Regions from separate parts of the Desulfobacca acetoxidans DSM 11109 genome, predicted to be linked through region 1. Evidence: riboswitches for the same ligand, from Rfam matches in the RefSeq annotation. Region 1 holds a riboswitch; the other holds the start of a gene.
What was found. A riboswitch is a leader RNA that binds a small molecule or an ion and turns the genes downstream of it on or off. The one in region 1 is predicted to bind cobalamin.

Region 1 (7,723 bases):
TAGGGTCCGGCTTGCTGCGCCTGATCGGCATACGGCGCGGCAGGAGCTAAACGGGGATAACCTGATCTATGGCGCCGCCTGCCGACTTCGGTCTTCCGGACGACGGGCGGCGCCGGAGCAGTGTGATCACCGGGTAAATTCTGCAAGGAGAGTGCGATGAAACAAGGGCAGTTTTTTTTGTTTGTTCTATTGGTTCTGGCGGGGGTGATGGTGGCTGCTCCTGCCTTAGCGAGCCCTTTTGCCACGGAAGTGGTAAGCGCCACCGGTACTTTCGGCCCCGGATCACTGTACAGCGATCCCAGCGCGGCGCTCGGCAAGCCCACCACCTGGATCAAGGGTTCCGATGTGGGCGGGAAGAATATGGCCTGCTCCATGGTCTATCCCTCCTGGAACACCGATCCGGAGGGGAATAAGCTCATTACCACGATCGGCGCGCAAGCCCAGATCACGGTTACCTTCGACCACAACATCACCAATGACCCCCTGAACCCCTACGGGATCGACTTCATCGTTTTTGGAAACGACCTCTACTGGGGAACGGGCATGGTGGGTCCCACAACGAACATGGAGACCTACTACGTTGCCTCAGGAACCGGTTGGTCGGACCCGGGCATTGTGAGTGTGGCCCAGTACCTGGAAGGCCCCTGGTACACGTATTCGACGGGACCGTACTTCGACACCACTACCTATCCCACCCAGGCCTTTGCCTGGGACCGGGAGAACGACGCCTGGGGGGCCGAGCTCGACTGGACAAAACCCGTTAATCCGGCGCTGAATCCCACCGAGGATTTCGTTGGCCTCTCGGTGGCGGATGTCATCGACCTTTATGCCGGTTCGGCGGGAGGGACCGGCTATGATCTCGCTGCATCGGGCTTTGAGTGGATTCGATACATCAAGGTCGAATCCTCCAGCAGCACCAAGCTGGCCGAAATCGACGGATTTGCCGATGTAGCCCCTGTCCCCGTTCCCGGGGCGGTGTTGCTGCTGGGAAGCGGGCTTTTCCGCCTGTTGGGGCAGCGCCGGAGAAAATAAGCCCATAATTATCGCCAATACCATAGTTTTTCTTAAAGAAATATTCAGGGGCCGGGTCTCCCGACCCTGGTTTGAAAAATGTTGGCAATAACCATAAGAGGTATGAGTAGAGGATCGAAGGAGATGAAAAAGTACTTGAGCATTATCCTGGTCTTGCTGGCCGTGGCCATGGCCGCGGGTCCGGCGCAATCATTCACCTTTAATGATATTGACTTTTGGGTTGGCAGCGGCTCCAATCGGGCGGCGCTGGTGGTCCAATGGTTTGACCCCCGTATGGAAAACGCCCTGGTGTGGGGCTACCGCTGGGACGGCGAGGCCTCGGGAGAAGATATGATGACCGCCATCGCCGGGGCCTGCGATATACGCTCTTCCAATAATGGCGCGGTGGTTTACACCACTACCGGAGCGGACAGCCGGTTAGGGGCCCAGTTGACCACCTGGAGCGGGTTTGGCGGCGACAAGACCCTGTTCGGCATCGGCTACGATCTGGACAATGACGGCGGTTTTGCCTACGTCAACGGCGCCGACGAGACCGGCCATGCCGCCGACGCCGATGATCTCTATTTCGAAGGCTGGTATAACGGTTTCTGGTCTTACTGGGTGGAGGATGACGGCGACAATATCATCGGCAATAACATGACCTTCTCCAATTGGGGCATGTCGGCCCGGACCCTGAGCAACGGCAGCATCGATCTGTGGGGCTGGGACGATGATCTGGACAGTTTTTTCGGCGGCGGCGACGGTATAGGCCAGCCCGTGGGGCCTTACGCCGCGGCGACGGCGCCAGTCCCGATTCCCGGCGCGGTGCTGCTGCTAAGCACCGGCCTGCTGCGTCTGGCGGGAATGAGAAGACGCCGGGAGTGGGTGGCCGGTCAGTGACTATATTTTCCCGGATAAGCCCGAATCATTAGCACCTCTTCCTAACCCTTGCCCCTCTTGGGTTAACCCTCACCCCCGCGTTTTTATCTCAATGTAGACCTGGTTCCCAAGCTCCGGCTTGGGAACCGAATGAAGACCCCAGCTCTGATTGGTCGCTTTTTATCAGGGTGCAGTTGCGCCTTTCGAGATTTGATGAAACCATCAAAATAGGCGTCCCAAGGAAAAGCAATAATGTCTCAATATTGAGCAATATCAACCGAGCATTCAGGCGGGAATTGCATTAAAAAATAAATAATGTCGTCCTGGCAACCGGAACCGTCTCTCTGTGGTGTTTAACCAATCCGGCTACGCAGGGCGGCACCTCAGAACTGGAGTGGTGGTAAATTATGATTTCCAAACTATTCGGAAGGGAGGTGAGGCCGCAGAACTGTCTCTCAAGTGTTCGCAGGGCGGACACGATGGAAGGGTGAGAATCAAGGAACGATGACCCCATGACTGTCCAAGGGAACTGGGTGTGAATCCCAGGCGGGCGCGCCGCTGTAAGCGGGGACGAAGGCCGCAGAAAAGCCACTGTGGGAACTATCAAACTCTCACGGGAAGGCGCGGCTGGCAGAATGATCCGTGAGCCAGAAAACCTTGCAGTATCATATGGACATGGTCCAATGCAGACCTCGCGGGAAGGGTCCGAGGGCCTTTAGCAGGCGGCACATATTTAGGTTGCGGCAAGCCCCCCGATATCTGCGGAATCGGGTTTTTTTATGGGACAATCCTAAGCCGGGAGTATTCGGTGGAGAAGTTTAAAATGATTTAAAAAAGGCATTACACAGTACAAAAATGTTTAAGCCGTGAAAAAACCACACCTCGGGCGACCGGGGGCCGGAAAGCCGCGGGTCTCAAAGGAGATGGCCGGGTTGCCAGAAGGCAGCCCGGCCTTTTTAATCTGTTGAACGGATAATCACGGGAAGGGTGAAGAATATGCGGAAGTTCCTCGTACTATTATTTTTTTTGATGCTTAGCGTCACCGCTCAAGCCGACCCGTACTATTTTAATGGTGTCTGGGTGGATGTTGAGGCTTGGTGTGGTACCGGGGCCAACGAAAGCATCCTGGTGGTGGACTGGAACCGCCTCGACAACGGCGAGGCCACCATCTCCGAGTCCCATGCCTTCGGATACCGCTGGGACGGCGGCGCTTACGAATCAGATATGCTCAACGCCTTGAACGATGCCGGCATCCTGGCGGTCACCACCAGTTACGGCGGGGCCTTTTTGGATAACATCGGCTACGATGACGTCGACGACAATGAAGTCCACATGCACATTGAAGAAGGCAGTTGGAACCTGGCCAGCACCAGCGATCCCTATGCCGAATGGGGCACTTGGGGTAACTCCGAGTGGGATTTCAATACAAGCGGATTAACCAGCGAGCTTCTTGCCAACGGGCAGTTCGAAGGGATCAATGCCATTATGTGGTTTGGTTCTTTGCCTCCTTATGCGGATGACCAACTGGATATTCCTTTAACTGCGCCGCCGGTTCCCCTTCCCGGCGCCGTCTTGTTGCTGGGCAGCGGACTATTTAGAATGATGGCGCTTCGCAAAAAATCAAAGGTAAAAAAATAAAGGGAACTATGATGAAAAAAGGATGGCTTATCCTATTGTTGTTAACGGTGTTTCTTGTCTTTACCTCACAGGCGTTTGCCTTGACCTATCTTCCCGAAGACGCGGCCCGGGGCGGGATGTGGGCCAATGTTTTGGTAGATGCCGGGGCTGAGTATAAGAATGCTGATGGCAGTTTTAAAACTGGCGGCGGATGGAGCGACGCACACAATCTTCTCGGACCCATTCCCACAAATCAGGATCCTTATTCCCCAAAACATACCAGCATTGTAACCATGAACAACAAGGCGGCTAGCTGGGTCCAGCTCGGGTTTGCCGATACATTCGGCAATCTGTTGCGGGTCAACAACGATCCGACCAACCCGGAAGGCTATGATGCCATCGTCTGGGGAAATGCGTTTTATTCCAGCGGCAGTCCTAATACGTGGAATGAACCGGGAACCATTTACCTGAGTCAGGACGGTTCGACTTGGTGGAAGCTTCCCTGGGACACCGAATCGGGAGCCACCGGGAAGACACAGACCTTCGACTATACCCCAGGTGAAGGCGACGGTCTGGTTTCCCCCGGCGCTCCTTGGGAAAACTTTGTTAAAACCGGATCGACGTGGACGCACACGGAAACGGGGTTGGCCGGAGGTGATGCCTTTGATATGTCCACGGCCTATTACGTGGGTAATTGGACTGACCCCACAGACGACAATCCGGCATTAGTAGGGTTGGATTGGTTTCAGTACATCCTCCTGACGGGAGAAGGGACTGGGGGGCCCGATCCGGATTCGGTGTACGTCTTTTCCAGCTCGCCGGTTCCCCTTCCCGGCGCCGTCTTGTTGTTGGGCAGCGGTTTGGCGCGCTTTATTGTCATCTTTAGGAGAAAGCAACTTCCACATTTAAGGAACTAATAGAATGGAAAACCGAATATGAAAAAAAACCTGAGCATTATTCTGATTTTGTGGATCGTCGCCCTGGCCGCGGGGACGGCCCAGGCATTCACCTTTAACGATGTCAACATCTGGGCCGGCAGCGGCTCTAATAGTGCCGGTCTGGTCATACACTGGTCGGCGCCGGAAGTTTACAACAATACCTCGATGCCCGCGCCCATTGCGGACATCTCCGTTGCTTGGGGCTATAAGTTTGACGGCACGGCCAACGCCGAAACCATGATGGTGGCCTTGGCGGCGGCGGACCCGCGGCTCTACCTGCTTGCCGGCGGTCAGCCAGGTCTGGGCATGGCCATACTCGGCATCGGCTACGACCTTAACAACAACGGCGTGTTTGGCCTGAGCGACGGCTCCACGACTTACACGGCCGCCGATTTCGCCAACGGCATCCTTGCCGATCAGCCTTACGGTGACGCGGACACCTTGCTGCCCACGGACCCCGGCGACCTGTACTGGGGTGGGTGGTATGGACCCAACTGGGAGCTGTGGCACGAGCAGGGCGGCAACGGCGGTTTTACCAGCGCCCCAGACCGTGGCAGCGACCTTTATTGGACGGGCTCTTTTTTCAGCGGTTCTCATGGCGAGTGGGATTTCTCCGGGTTGGGCATTACAAGCCTTAGCCTGGAAGATGGCTCGTGGGTCGGTTGGTCAGTGGCGGCAGGCGGTTTGGACATGGGGGATCCCATGGGGGAAGGCACACTTGCATGGATGAACCACAAGCAGGCGCCGGGCGAGCCTTTGGCGGCGCCGGTTCCCATCACCGGGGCCGTCTGGCTGCTGGGGAGCGGTTTGCTGCGCTTGATCGGGATTTGTCGCAGATGTGCCAGTTGATTTGAAAACAAAGGAATTTTCCAATCATTGAAAGGAGCTTCGAAGATAATGAAATTAGGCCGAATCATTCTCATCGGATTGGCGCTGTTCCTGATGTCAGGCCCAGCTTGGGCCAGCCCTTATGCAACGACCCTGGTGGATTCCGGCGGCACTTTTGGGCCGAGCCCATACAACGATCCTGCATCCGTCTTGGGCGCGCCGGCCACGGATTTTTACGATCCCTGGGGCTCCTGGTCGGGGGGGGACAACTATCGCAAGGTCAAGCTGGTGGAGCCGGCTTACAACTACGCCCCCGATCAAACCACCAAGCTGATCACCACCTTGAGAAATCCGAGTTACATCGTTGTGGGCTTTGATCATCAGGTCATAAACGACCAAAACAACCCTTACGGCATCGACTTCCTGGTTTTTGGCAATGCATTTTACGTGGGCAGCGGTTTTGTCAACGACGAAACGAACATGGCTACTTACATGCTGGTCGGCGGCGCTTTTACTGAAAACGTGCTGGTCTCGGTCAGCCAGGGGCCGGCCTACGAGGGTCAGCCCCAGAATGAATGGACTTGGTATACTTATTCCAACGGCCCTTACGGGGACAACGCCTTCCCCACCCAAGCCTACGAATGGGACCAGGCCAAATACGACGCTACCGGCAATGGCTGGACCGATGATCTGATGGATTTCACCAAACCGGTCAATCCCGCCTACTACGACACCCTGATGGCCGGCGGGCTCTCCGGGGCCGCGGGCATTGCCCTGTACGAAGGCTCTGGTGGTGGAACAGGTTTTGATCTGGACGTCTTTGGCCTTGACTGGATCCAATATATCAAGGTCGAAGGTACCGCCGATTTTAAAGAAGGCGAAATCGACGCCTTTGCAGACGTGGCGCCGGTGCCAGTGCCCGGCGCGGTGTTGCTGCTGGGAGGCGGCTTGTTGAGGTTGATGGCTTGGCGGCGGCGGACTAACTGATTTTGGCAGGGATAATAGCGGGAGATAGATTATTCTGTCTTCCGCCCTAACGATGAAGAAAGGAGGAAGCAATACCAAAAATGGAATATCGCAGCGGAATGGTCTTCCACCTTACATATACTCTTTCTCAAAAGCTATTTCGCATCAATAACTCGCCCAGAAATGGCGGGCACGGCCCGCCCTATATGATTTATCGCAGGAAGGCATAGGATAGGGCGGGCCGTGCCCGCCGTCTTCAAAGGCATAAACACGAAGAAATTTTCGAAAACTGCTAAAAATATAAATAGAAAGGAGGATGCCGTGCTAAGAAAAGGATGCCGCAATTTTTGGATATTGCTCTGGACCGTGATGCTTTGTTTCGGTATCACGGCGGCCGTGGTCGCGGATGATTTCAGCGACTACAAGACAGCGGCCGGAAAGACGGGGGTGGTGAATCTGCCCACGGTGGAGGGAGGCTGGTTCACGGCGGTGGACTACTTCCCCACCGAAGCCACGGCCATGATTGACGGCAAATTTCAAGCCCAGGGCCGCATGATCGCAGCCAACAACGACAAGATCTACCTGCAGCGCACCTACGGTTCCAACCAGTGGGACGTGGTGGCTACAGTGCCCCCCGGCCCGATGGATCCGAGCTTTATCCACGTCTCTCCCGACGGTAGCAAGATCGCTCTGGGAATCGGCTACGGCGCGCCTCTGGTGATCATTCCCACCAGCGCGCTCAGCGTGAGTAACCCGCAGTCGGTATTTAACACCGGACGGGTGTTCACCGAGATTAACTATTATGACGGGGCCTGGGTTGATAATCGCTATTTCGTGGTCAACGGCGGCCAGTGGCCCACCGGCTGCGAACCGCCTTATTACAACAATCCGAATTGCTCGTTCCAGAGCGGCGTGGGGGCCGTGGATACGGAGGTTGAGGATCCTGCAACTCATGTGGGCGTGCCGCTGGTATTGGGCATTCCAGGGGCCTCCGCAGACGTGCACGTGGACAAAAACGGCAACCTGCTCACCGGCCTGGGATGGGCCACGTACCCCACCAACCGGACGGGCGAACTCAAGGTTTGGGGTCCGGGTGAATGGGATCCGGCCGCCGGTTCCGAACTGGATTACGGGACCAACACCAAGGTGGTGGCCAATAACATCCTCAGCGTAGCCTATCTGGGTGAAGACGCGGAGGGAAACCTGCACGTGGGTGGCGGCGATGCCTTCGGCGTCGGTGGAGTGAATGAAAACGGCTATGCCGCCCTCATCAAACATGGCATTGTCAACGACATCGCCGCCGGGACGCGCACTACCCCGGTGACCGACGGCGACAAGGCCGACAACGCCGAGTACAAGTTCTTTGCGCCGGACCCCTGCCAGGACGATTCGGCCACCGGCATCCTGGCCGGCAACTGGGGCAAAGGGCTGGCAGTGATGTGGAACCCGACCTATTACGAGACCCAAAGCAGTTGCTACGGTGG
Region 2 (7,723 bases), 1.2 Mb from region 1:
AACAGTCCTTTGCGCCAGCTAGACATGCCGCCATCCCCGTTGGTGATCAGGGTTTCCCGGCCCACGTAAAAAGTGGTGGAAAACTCGTCCAGTTCCAGGCCCTGTTCAGTGGCGATCTCCATGATTTTCGACATGTTGGGGGTCTCCATGAAGCCGTAGGTTGCTATCACCCGGTAGAAATCCTGGCCCAAGGCGGTGATGACCAGCCGCTCTTGCCGGGAGACGAAAGGTGTATTGGCGGAAACGATGGACATCAAGACCACCTTCTGGGGCAGGGCTTCGATGTGTTTCAGAAGGTGCAGTAGGGTAATGGGGACCCCCACGGGGGAAATGGAGAGAAAGGCGCCGGTCCTGGGGGTGCGGACCAGTTTGTAGGTCTTGATGTCTCTCAAGATAACCTCCACGGGAACCCTGGCGTCCTCATAGCGCTTAGCCAGGAGACTCCGGCCGTCCCGCCAGGTAATCATCACAATGGCCAGCAGTACCGCCACAGATACGGTAAACCAGCCGCCATCCACAAACTTCAGCATGTTGGCGCCGAAATAGGCGAGATCGAAAAAGATGAAAACCCCCACGGGGAGGAGTACTTTCCACCGTGGCCAGTTCCAGTTATAACGGGCCACATAATAGTAGATAACGGTGGTGATGCCCATGGTGCCCGTGACGGCGATGCCGTAGGCCGCCGCCAAACGGCTCGATTCCTGGAAAGCGATCGCCAGCCCCAAACAGCCGATCAACATCCCGGTGTTTACCCACGGCATATAAATCTGCCCCTTGGTCTCCCCAGAGGTGTGGACAATATGGAGCCTGGGTAAATAACCGATCTGGATGGCCTGCTGGGTGAGGGAATAGACTCCGGAAATCATGGCCTGGGAGGCGATGACGGTGGACGCCGTGGCCAGAACTACCATGGGATACAACAGGAACCGGGGGACCAACTCATAGAAAGGATGGTAAGTTGCTTGGGGGTTTTCCAGGAGCAGGGCGCACTGCCCCAAATAGTTGAGCACGAGCGCCGGAAAGACAATGGTCAGCCAGGAAAGTTGGATGGGCCCCCGGCCAAAGTGTCCCAGATCGGCATACAAGGCTTCACCTCCGGTGATGACCAACACCACAGCTCCCAATACCACCATGCCGTGCAACTGGTTGGCGGCAAAAAAGGCCACCGCATGGCCGGGGTTCAGGGCTACCAAGACCTCGGGGCGCCTGAGTATCTGCATCAGACCTAAACTCGCCAGGGAAAAGAACCACAGCAGCATGGTGAGTCCGAATACCTTGCCCAAGCGCGCCGTCCCCTGCCGCTGGATCATAAATAGGCCGATCAGGATAGCGCAGGTGATGGGCAAGACATAAGCTTCGAACGCCGTGGTGGCGACGTTTAACCCTTCCACCGCCGAAAGCACGGAGATGACCGGAGTGATAAGGCCGTCGCCATAGAGCAGGGCTGCCCCGAAAATGGCCAGCAGGGAAAGATATTTGACCGTTTTTAGTGAAACCAGCTTGCCCCCTTTTCGCAAAAACAGGGCGGTCAGGGCATAGATGCCGCCTTCACCTTCATTGTCAGCTTTAAGAATAAAGGTTACATACTTGATGGTTACCACAATGGTCAGTGACCAGAAAATCAGGGACATGACGCCTAGGATGTTGGCTCGGGTAACTTCTATGGCATGGAAGCCGTGAAAGCATTCCTTGATGGCATACAGAGGGCTGGTGCCGATGTCGCCGTAAACTACCCCCAGGGCCCCTAACGCCATGACGAGAGTTTTACGCCGGTCTCGCTTTTCAAGTTGAATGTCAGGTAGACGCCCGGCCGATGTGGCGGAATGGGGGGACTGCGAGGGCTTCTCGTCGTCACGGAAAGCAATACTCATGAGAACAATTCCTTAAAAATGCTCCGGCCACAGCAGCGCATAAAGCAAATATATGAGGAGCATCAGGGAAATAAGGCTGCCGATAAGATATTCCCATGTCATGTTGTTCTCCTACAACCTCTCAGCCAGCAGCACATACCCCCACGAGAGAATCAAGAAGATAAAAATTCCACCGAAAACAGCTAAGTCTAGCATAGCTTTCCCTTTTATTTGCAATTCGATTCCATAAACCCTTAAAACAGCTATTAGTAATAGTGCAAAGATTAGACCGGGAACGAAAAGAAGAATAGAAAAGTTATTTCAATAGATTACAAATAGAAAGTCGGAGGCGAGAATTGCAAAATGCAAGATTTCCCGGAGAGGATATTGCAATATGCGGTAGTTGGGCGGTAAAAGACTCTAATCGAACTTGGACGTTTAGCTTTCTTCGTCGTATTTTTTCCGTCTGCGCCAGAGGGTGGAGGAATCGATGCCGAGAATGTGAGCTGCTTCCTCTAACGTGGTGGTCCGCGCCAGGACTCGGAGGATATGCTCCCGATCGATACGTTCCAGGGTATAATCACCGCCCAAAACCGGCGCCGCCGATATTTGGGAGGCAATGTTCTCTGGGAAAGCCCCCGGCTCAATGACTTGGGAAGGCCAGAGGATCATGGCCCGCTCCATGACATTGCGCAGTTCCCGAATATTTCCCGGCCAGGAGTAAGAAAGAAGGGCGTTCAGGGCTGAAGAAGAAAGTTCGGGGGTAGGTCGCCTAGTCTGGCGGGCAAAAAAATCCAGGAACCGTCGGGCCAGCATCGGGATGTCCTCCCGGCGCTCTCTAAGCGGCGGGATACTGATTTGTACGGCGTTCAGGCGAAAAAACAAGTCTTCCCGGAACCGGCCAGCCTTGACTTCTTCTTCCAGATTCCGATTGGTGGCCGCCACCACCCGCACATCTACCCGGCGAGTGCGATTTTCCCCCAGTCGTTCGAACTGCTTTTCTTGGAGCATCCGTAGGAGCTTGGCTTGTAAACCTAAAGAGATCTCACTCACTTCATCCAGAAATAAGGTTCCCCCGTGCGCGGCTTCCAACCGCCCTTCCCGGTCCCGAGTGGCGCCAGTAAAAGCCCCTTTTACATGACCAAACAACTCACTGGCCAGGAGCTCCTCGGAAAGGGTAGGACAACTGACCAGCACAAAGGGACCTCCGGCGCGCCGGCTTTGGGTGTGCAGCCAGCGGGCGATAACTCCTTTGCCGGTGCCGTTCTCGCCCAGAAGCAGCACCGAAATCTCGGTCGGCGCCACCTTCTCCACCAGGTCCAGCGTCGCCTGCATCTTGACGGATGCCGTTGCCAAGATCACCTCCGGGACGGCTTCACGGAGATGCGCCTGGAGCTCTTCCACCTGACGATAGAGATTGAGACGTTCGGCCAGCCCATCTACCACGTGCTTGATCTGAGCCGGTGACAGCGGTTTGGGAAGATAGTCCCTCGCTCCCCGTTTGATGGCTGCCACGGCGGTATCAATGGTGGCGTAGGCGGTAATCATCACTACGGCTAGACGAGGGTTGACTGACAGGAGTTTAGGAAGAAGTTCCAGGCCGCTGATCTCCCTGAGCCGGAGATCCAGAAAGGCAAGATCAAAAGGCTGGCTCTCCAGGGCGGAAAGAGCCGCGCCAGCCGTAGCCACCGTCAAGACCCGGCAGCCCATCCCTTCCAGATAAGCCGCGAGCGCCACGCGGATGTTCTTTTCATCATCGATAACCAGGACTTGAAGCGGGTGAACACTGGGGGGCTTGATCGAATATGACGTATCCATGGATATTCTTTTAATTTTTCGATTCTCCCGGCCAAAATGCGTCTTCCAACCATTTCGACTGGCGGATACAATCCAAAGCGGCCACTTAAAGAGAAAGCGTTGCCGAATACTTTATCATAAAAAAGTGGCCGGTTAAGTCAAGGGTGAAGTAATCTTTCTAATTCCAGGCGATAAGAGTCGTAGACGAGTTGATCTGGTGCAACAATTTATTTAGTTTTTCTTCTCCATGCCGGGAATTACCCTGCTGAACCGCGACCAGAGAGCGCAACGTGTCAAGAGCCTTTCCTGCGGCCAAGGTCTGCCGGGCCTGTTCCACCGCAGCAGGCCAGGATGGAGCCAGATTCAACAGATAGAGCACTGCGGCGGCGTTGGCGGCCAGAAAGTCGGCGGCGGCACCATTGGTTCCGGCGCTTAACACCTTGAGGAGAGCCAGGGCATTCTGGTAAGTATCACCTTGGGCAGCAATTTTTTCATAAGGATATCGCCGCAGACCCAGGTCTTCGGGTTCGAGGACATATTCGGTTATTTGATCATGGCGCAGCTCTACTACCAGCGTAGGACCGCAGACCGAGACTTCATCCATCCCCTGATCCGGCTCATGCTGATCGCTCTGGCCGTAGAGGCCCAAGGCCCCCGCTAAGCCGATCTCCCGGCAGATATTGACCAATTGACGCGCCAAATCAGCGCTATAGGCCCCGATCACCAGGTAGCGGGTAGGGCGGCAGGGTAGGAGGAGCGGACAGGCCAGATTGAAGATGGTCCGAAAACGCATCACCGCGATCAAACGTCCCCATCCGGAGCGCAGGAACCTTTCGCCGGGGATGTAACAGAGGCGGTGGGCTGTCAGGGCTTGGGCCGCCTGAGACAAAGGGGCCTTGAGGTCGACTCCGAAGGTCTCAAAGATATCGGAGGCGCCGCTGACACCGGTGGCGGCCCGGGCCCCCTTTTTGGCCACATAGGCTCCGGCCGCCGCCGCCAGGATGGCGGCGCCGCTGGAGGCATTGAGGGTCTTGAGATAATCCGAGCCGGTGCCAACGATATCGGCGCAGGGACCTGGGAGGGGAGGATCGATGGTTTCCACGTCATAATCCATCTGGGCCTCCCAGGCACCGGCAATTTCGTCCAGGGTAGGAGATTTTGCCATGTGCGCCGCCAGAAAAGCTCCCTGTTGCAGGTCTGGCTGCTCGGCCAGGAGAATCTGGCGGTAAAGCTCTTTGGTCTCTTCCCGGCTCAGGTGTTGGCCCTGGGCCAGCTCGGTAATGGCCCGGCCAAAGCGGCGTAGCTCTAATTCATCATAATTCTTGGGATTATTCATAAAATAACTCCGAGTCAGGTACATTCGATGACCACTTTTAGCCCCCGGCGGCTCTGCACGAGCTCGAACCCCTCCTCCACCCGGTTTAGAGGAAGGCGGTGGGTAATCAGACGATCAACGCGGATGCGTCCCTTGGCCATGAGTTCCAGGGCCAGGGCGTTCTGCCGGGAGGTGCAGCCGTAGGCGCCTACCAGAGAAGCTTCCAGATAATGCAACCGGTTGAGGTTTACCGGATGAGTTTCTACCTCCTTGGGCAGACCCGAGTAAAGACACAGACGGCCTCGTTTCGCCAGTACCGCCAAACCCCAGTCAAAAGCCTCCAAAGAGCCACAGGCTGGAATCACCACCTCCACTCCCTTGCCGGCCGTGGTCTCCAAAATGGCGGTTACCGGATCTTCCTGGAAAATGTCCAACAATAGATCGGCCCCGGCTTGGACTGCATCCTGCAAGCGTCCGGGATCATTTTCTACCAGGATTATCCGGGAAGCTCCCCGCAACCGCGCCACCTGGACCTGCAGCCAGCCCTGGGGACCGGCCCCCCAAATGGCAACCTGGTCCCCCATGCCAACCCTGGCCAGTTCCTGGGCGTTCAGGCAGCAGGCCAAGGGCTCGGCCAGGGCGGCAAGGTCAAAGGCTAGAGCGTCAGGCAGGTGCGATACCGCCCCCTGGTGCACACCGGCGGCGGGAACGGCGACGAACTCGGCCAAACCGCCGTCGTGGTGAAAACCGATAATCTGCATAGCCTGGCACATGTTCGGAGCGCCCTGTAGACACCAGCGGCAGCGGCCACAGGGCAATCCCGGAGCCACCTGCACCCGGTCACCCACCTGAAAGTCAGATAAATCATCGGAAACGGCGGCAATTTCTCCGGCGAGCTCATGCCCCAGGATGCGAGGCAACAGCAGGTCACGATGTCCCCGCTGCCACATCTTGACGTCGGTGGCGCAGAGCGAGCAGGCGCGCACTTGTATGAGGAGACCGCCGCTCGGGCAGAGAGGGCGAGAGACCTCGGTGATCGCTAAATCTTTGGGTCCCCGGAGGACCGCTGCTAACATCTGATCAGCCATTTTTCCACCTGTAGCGTTTGCCAAATCTTTTCCTATTTTATTGTCTTGACTTAGCGGTTACCCGCCCATCATGAGTAATGACTTCCCGGTAGCACCGGCTTTCCAGCCTGTGCTGCGAACAATTGCTAACTACGGCGGTACGGCGCTACGGCACTGCAGTACCGGCAGGCCCATCGGTAGGGGCGAATCTTGTATTCGCCTTATGCAACTTAGACCGGTTGGGCACCATAAAAAAAGCCCCTGGCGCGTCTGGCCAGGGGCGGTTGTTGCCATAAACCTGCCCTGAGGATCGACCTGCTCGTCTTCTGGCTTCCGGATCAACCTCCCCCGGCCCTTCCCGCCTGAGTGGGCTCAGACAGTGGTTCTGCCGGTTTTGTCCCCGGTTACAGCGGCGGGACCGCCCCGGATTCACACCGGGTTCCGTAGTTGGCGGCAGCCAACCCGCAGATCAACTCTACTGTTATGATACCTTATTATCACGACATCTGTCCTCCGTCAAGTCTGGTTTAATAAGGCTGAACAATAAAATTTATTGACGCAGAGAGGTCATTCCATTACATTTATAGTTCAAAAAAATGCTATCCAATAACCCGCATATAAACCACCCCCACTTAGGGGAGCAATACGCCCTTCTCACCGATCTCTATGAGCTGACCATGGCAGCCAGCTATCTGGAGGAGGAAATGCATGAGGAGGCGACTTTTAGCCTCTTCATCCGCAAGTATCCCCCGGATCGGGGCTATTTTGTGGCCGCCGGGTTGGAGGAGGCGCTTAATTATCTGGCAACCCTGCGCTTTGGCGAAGACGATCTGGCCTATCTGGATTCAACCCGCCTGTTTAAAATCGCCTTTCTGGATTACTTAAAAACGGTGCGATTTACCGGGGAGGTCTGGGCCCTGCCGGAAGGGAGCATCTTTTTCAAGGATGAACCGATCCTGGAGGTAACCGGGCCTATTATCGAAGCGCAGTTAGTCGAGTCCTTTCTCATCAACGCCATCAATCTGCAAACTATGATCGCCACCAAGGCGGCCCGCTCTACGGTAGCGGCCGGGGGGCGGCGGCTGGTGGATTTTTCCCTGCGCCGCACGCAAGGAACGGATGCGGGGCTCAAAGTTGCCCGGGCCAGCTACCTGGGCGGCTTTGTCGGGACGAGCAATGTCCTGGCCGGCAAGCTCTACGGTCTGCCTATCTTCGGTACCATGGCTCACTCCTATGTGACCAGTTTCAAAAGCGAGATTGAGTCTTTTCGGGCTTTTGCGCGGGCCTTTCCCCACAACACGGTGCTGCTGATCGACACCTACGACACCATCGCCGGGGCCAAGAAGGCCATTCAGGTAGGCCTGGAAATGGCGGCCCGGGGCGAGAGACTGCGCGGGGTACGGTTGGACAGCGGCGATATGGCGGCTTTGAGCATTGAGGTCCGCCGCCTGCTGAACGAGGCCGGCCTCGACTACGTTACCATCTTTGCCAGCGGCGGCTTCGATGAATTCAAGATCACCCGTACCCTGGAAGCTGGCGGGGTTATCGACGCCTACGGTGTCGGTACCAAGATGGGGGTTGCCGCAGACGCCCCTTATTTTGATATTGCCTACAAGCTGGTGAAATATGGCGATAAACCGGTGATGAAACTGTCTACCGGCAAAGTCACCTACGTTGATAAAAAACAGCTCTTC

Region 2: linked by a shared signal. The riboswitch ahead of DESAC_RS13435 (zinc-dependent dehydrogenase) and the one ahead of DESAC_RS03835 (hypothetical protein) in region 1 are both predicted to bind cobalamin.

Annotation. Positions count from the first base shown of each region.
Region 1 covers NC_015388.1:904,257-911,979, forward strand. The annotation lists gene DESAC_RS16370 (hypothetical protein) at 1-50, shown strand, start outside; gene DESAC_RS03825 (hypothetical protein) at 157-1,032, shown strand; gene DESAC_RS03830 (hypothetical protein) at 1,156-1,911, shown strand; cobalamin riboswitch at 2,414-2,548, shown strand; cyclic di-GMP riboswitch class I at 2,755-2,830, shown strand; gene DESAC_RS03835 (hypothetical protein) at 2,887-3,528, shown strand; gene DESAC_RS03840 (hypothetical protein) at 3,537-4,424, shown strand; gene DESAC_RS16375 (hypothetical protein) at 4,443-5,294, shown strand; gene DESAC_RS03850 (hypothetical protein) at 5,343-6,260, shown strand; gene DESAC_RS03855 (dockerin type I domain-containing protein) at 6,483-7,723, shown strand, end outside.
Region 2 covers NC_015388.1:2,977,949-2,985,671, reverse strand. The annotation lists gene DESAC_RS13455 (potassium transporter Kup) at 1-1,871, opposite strand, end outside; gene kdpF (K(+)-transporting ATPase subunit F) at 1,884-1,973, opposite strand; gene DESAC_RS13445 (sigma-54-dependent transcriptional regulator) at 2,289-3,668, opposite strand; gene trpD (anthranilate phosphoribosyltransferase) at 3,826-4,983, opposite strand; gene DESAC_RS13435 (zinc-dependent dehydrogenase) at 4,998-6,050, opposite strand; cobalamin riboswitch at 6,329-6,514, opposite strand; gene DESAC_RS13430 (nicotinate phosphoribosyltransferase) at 6,626-7,723, shown strand, end outside.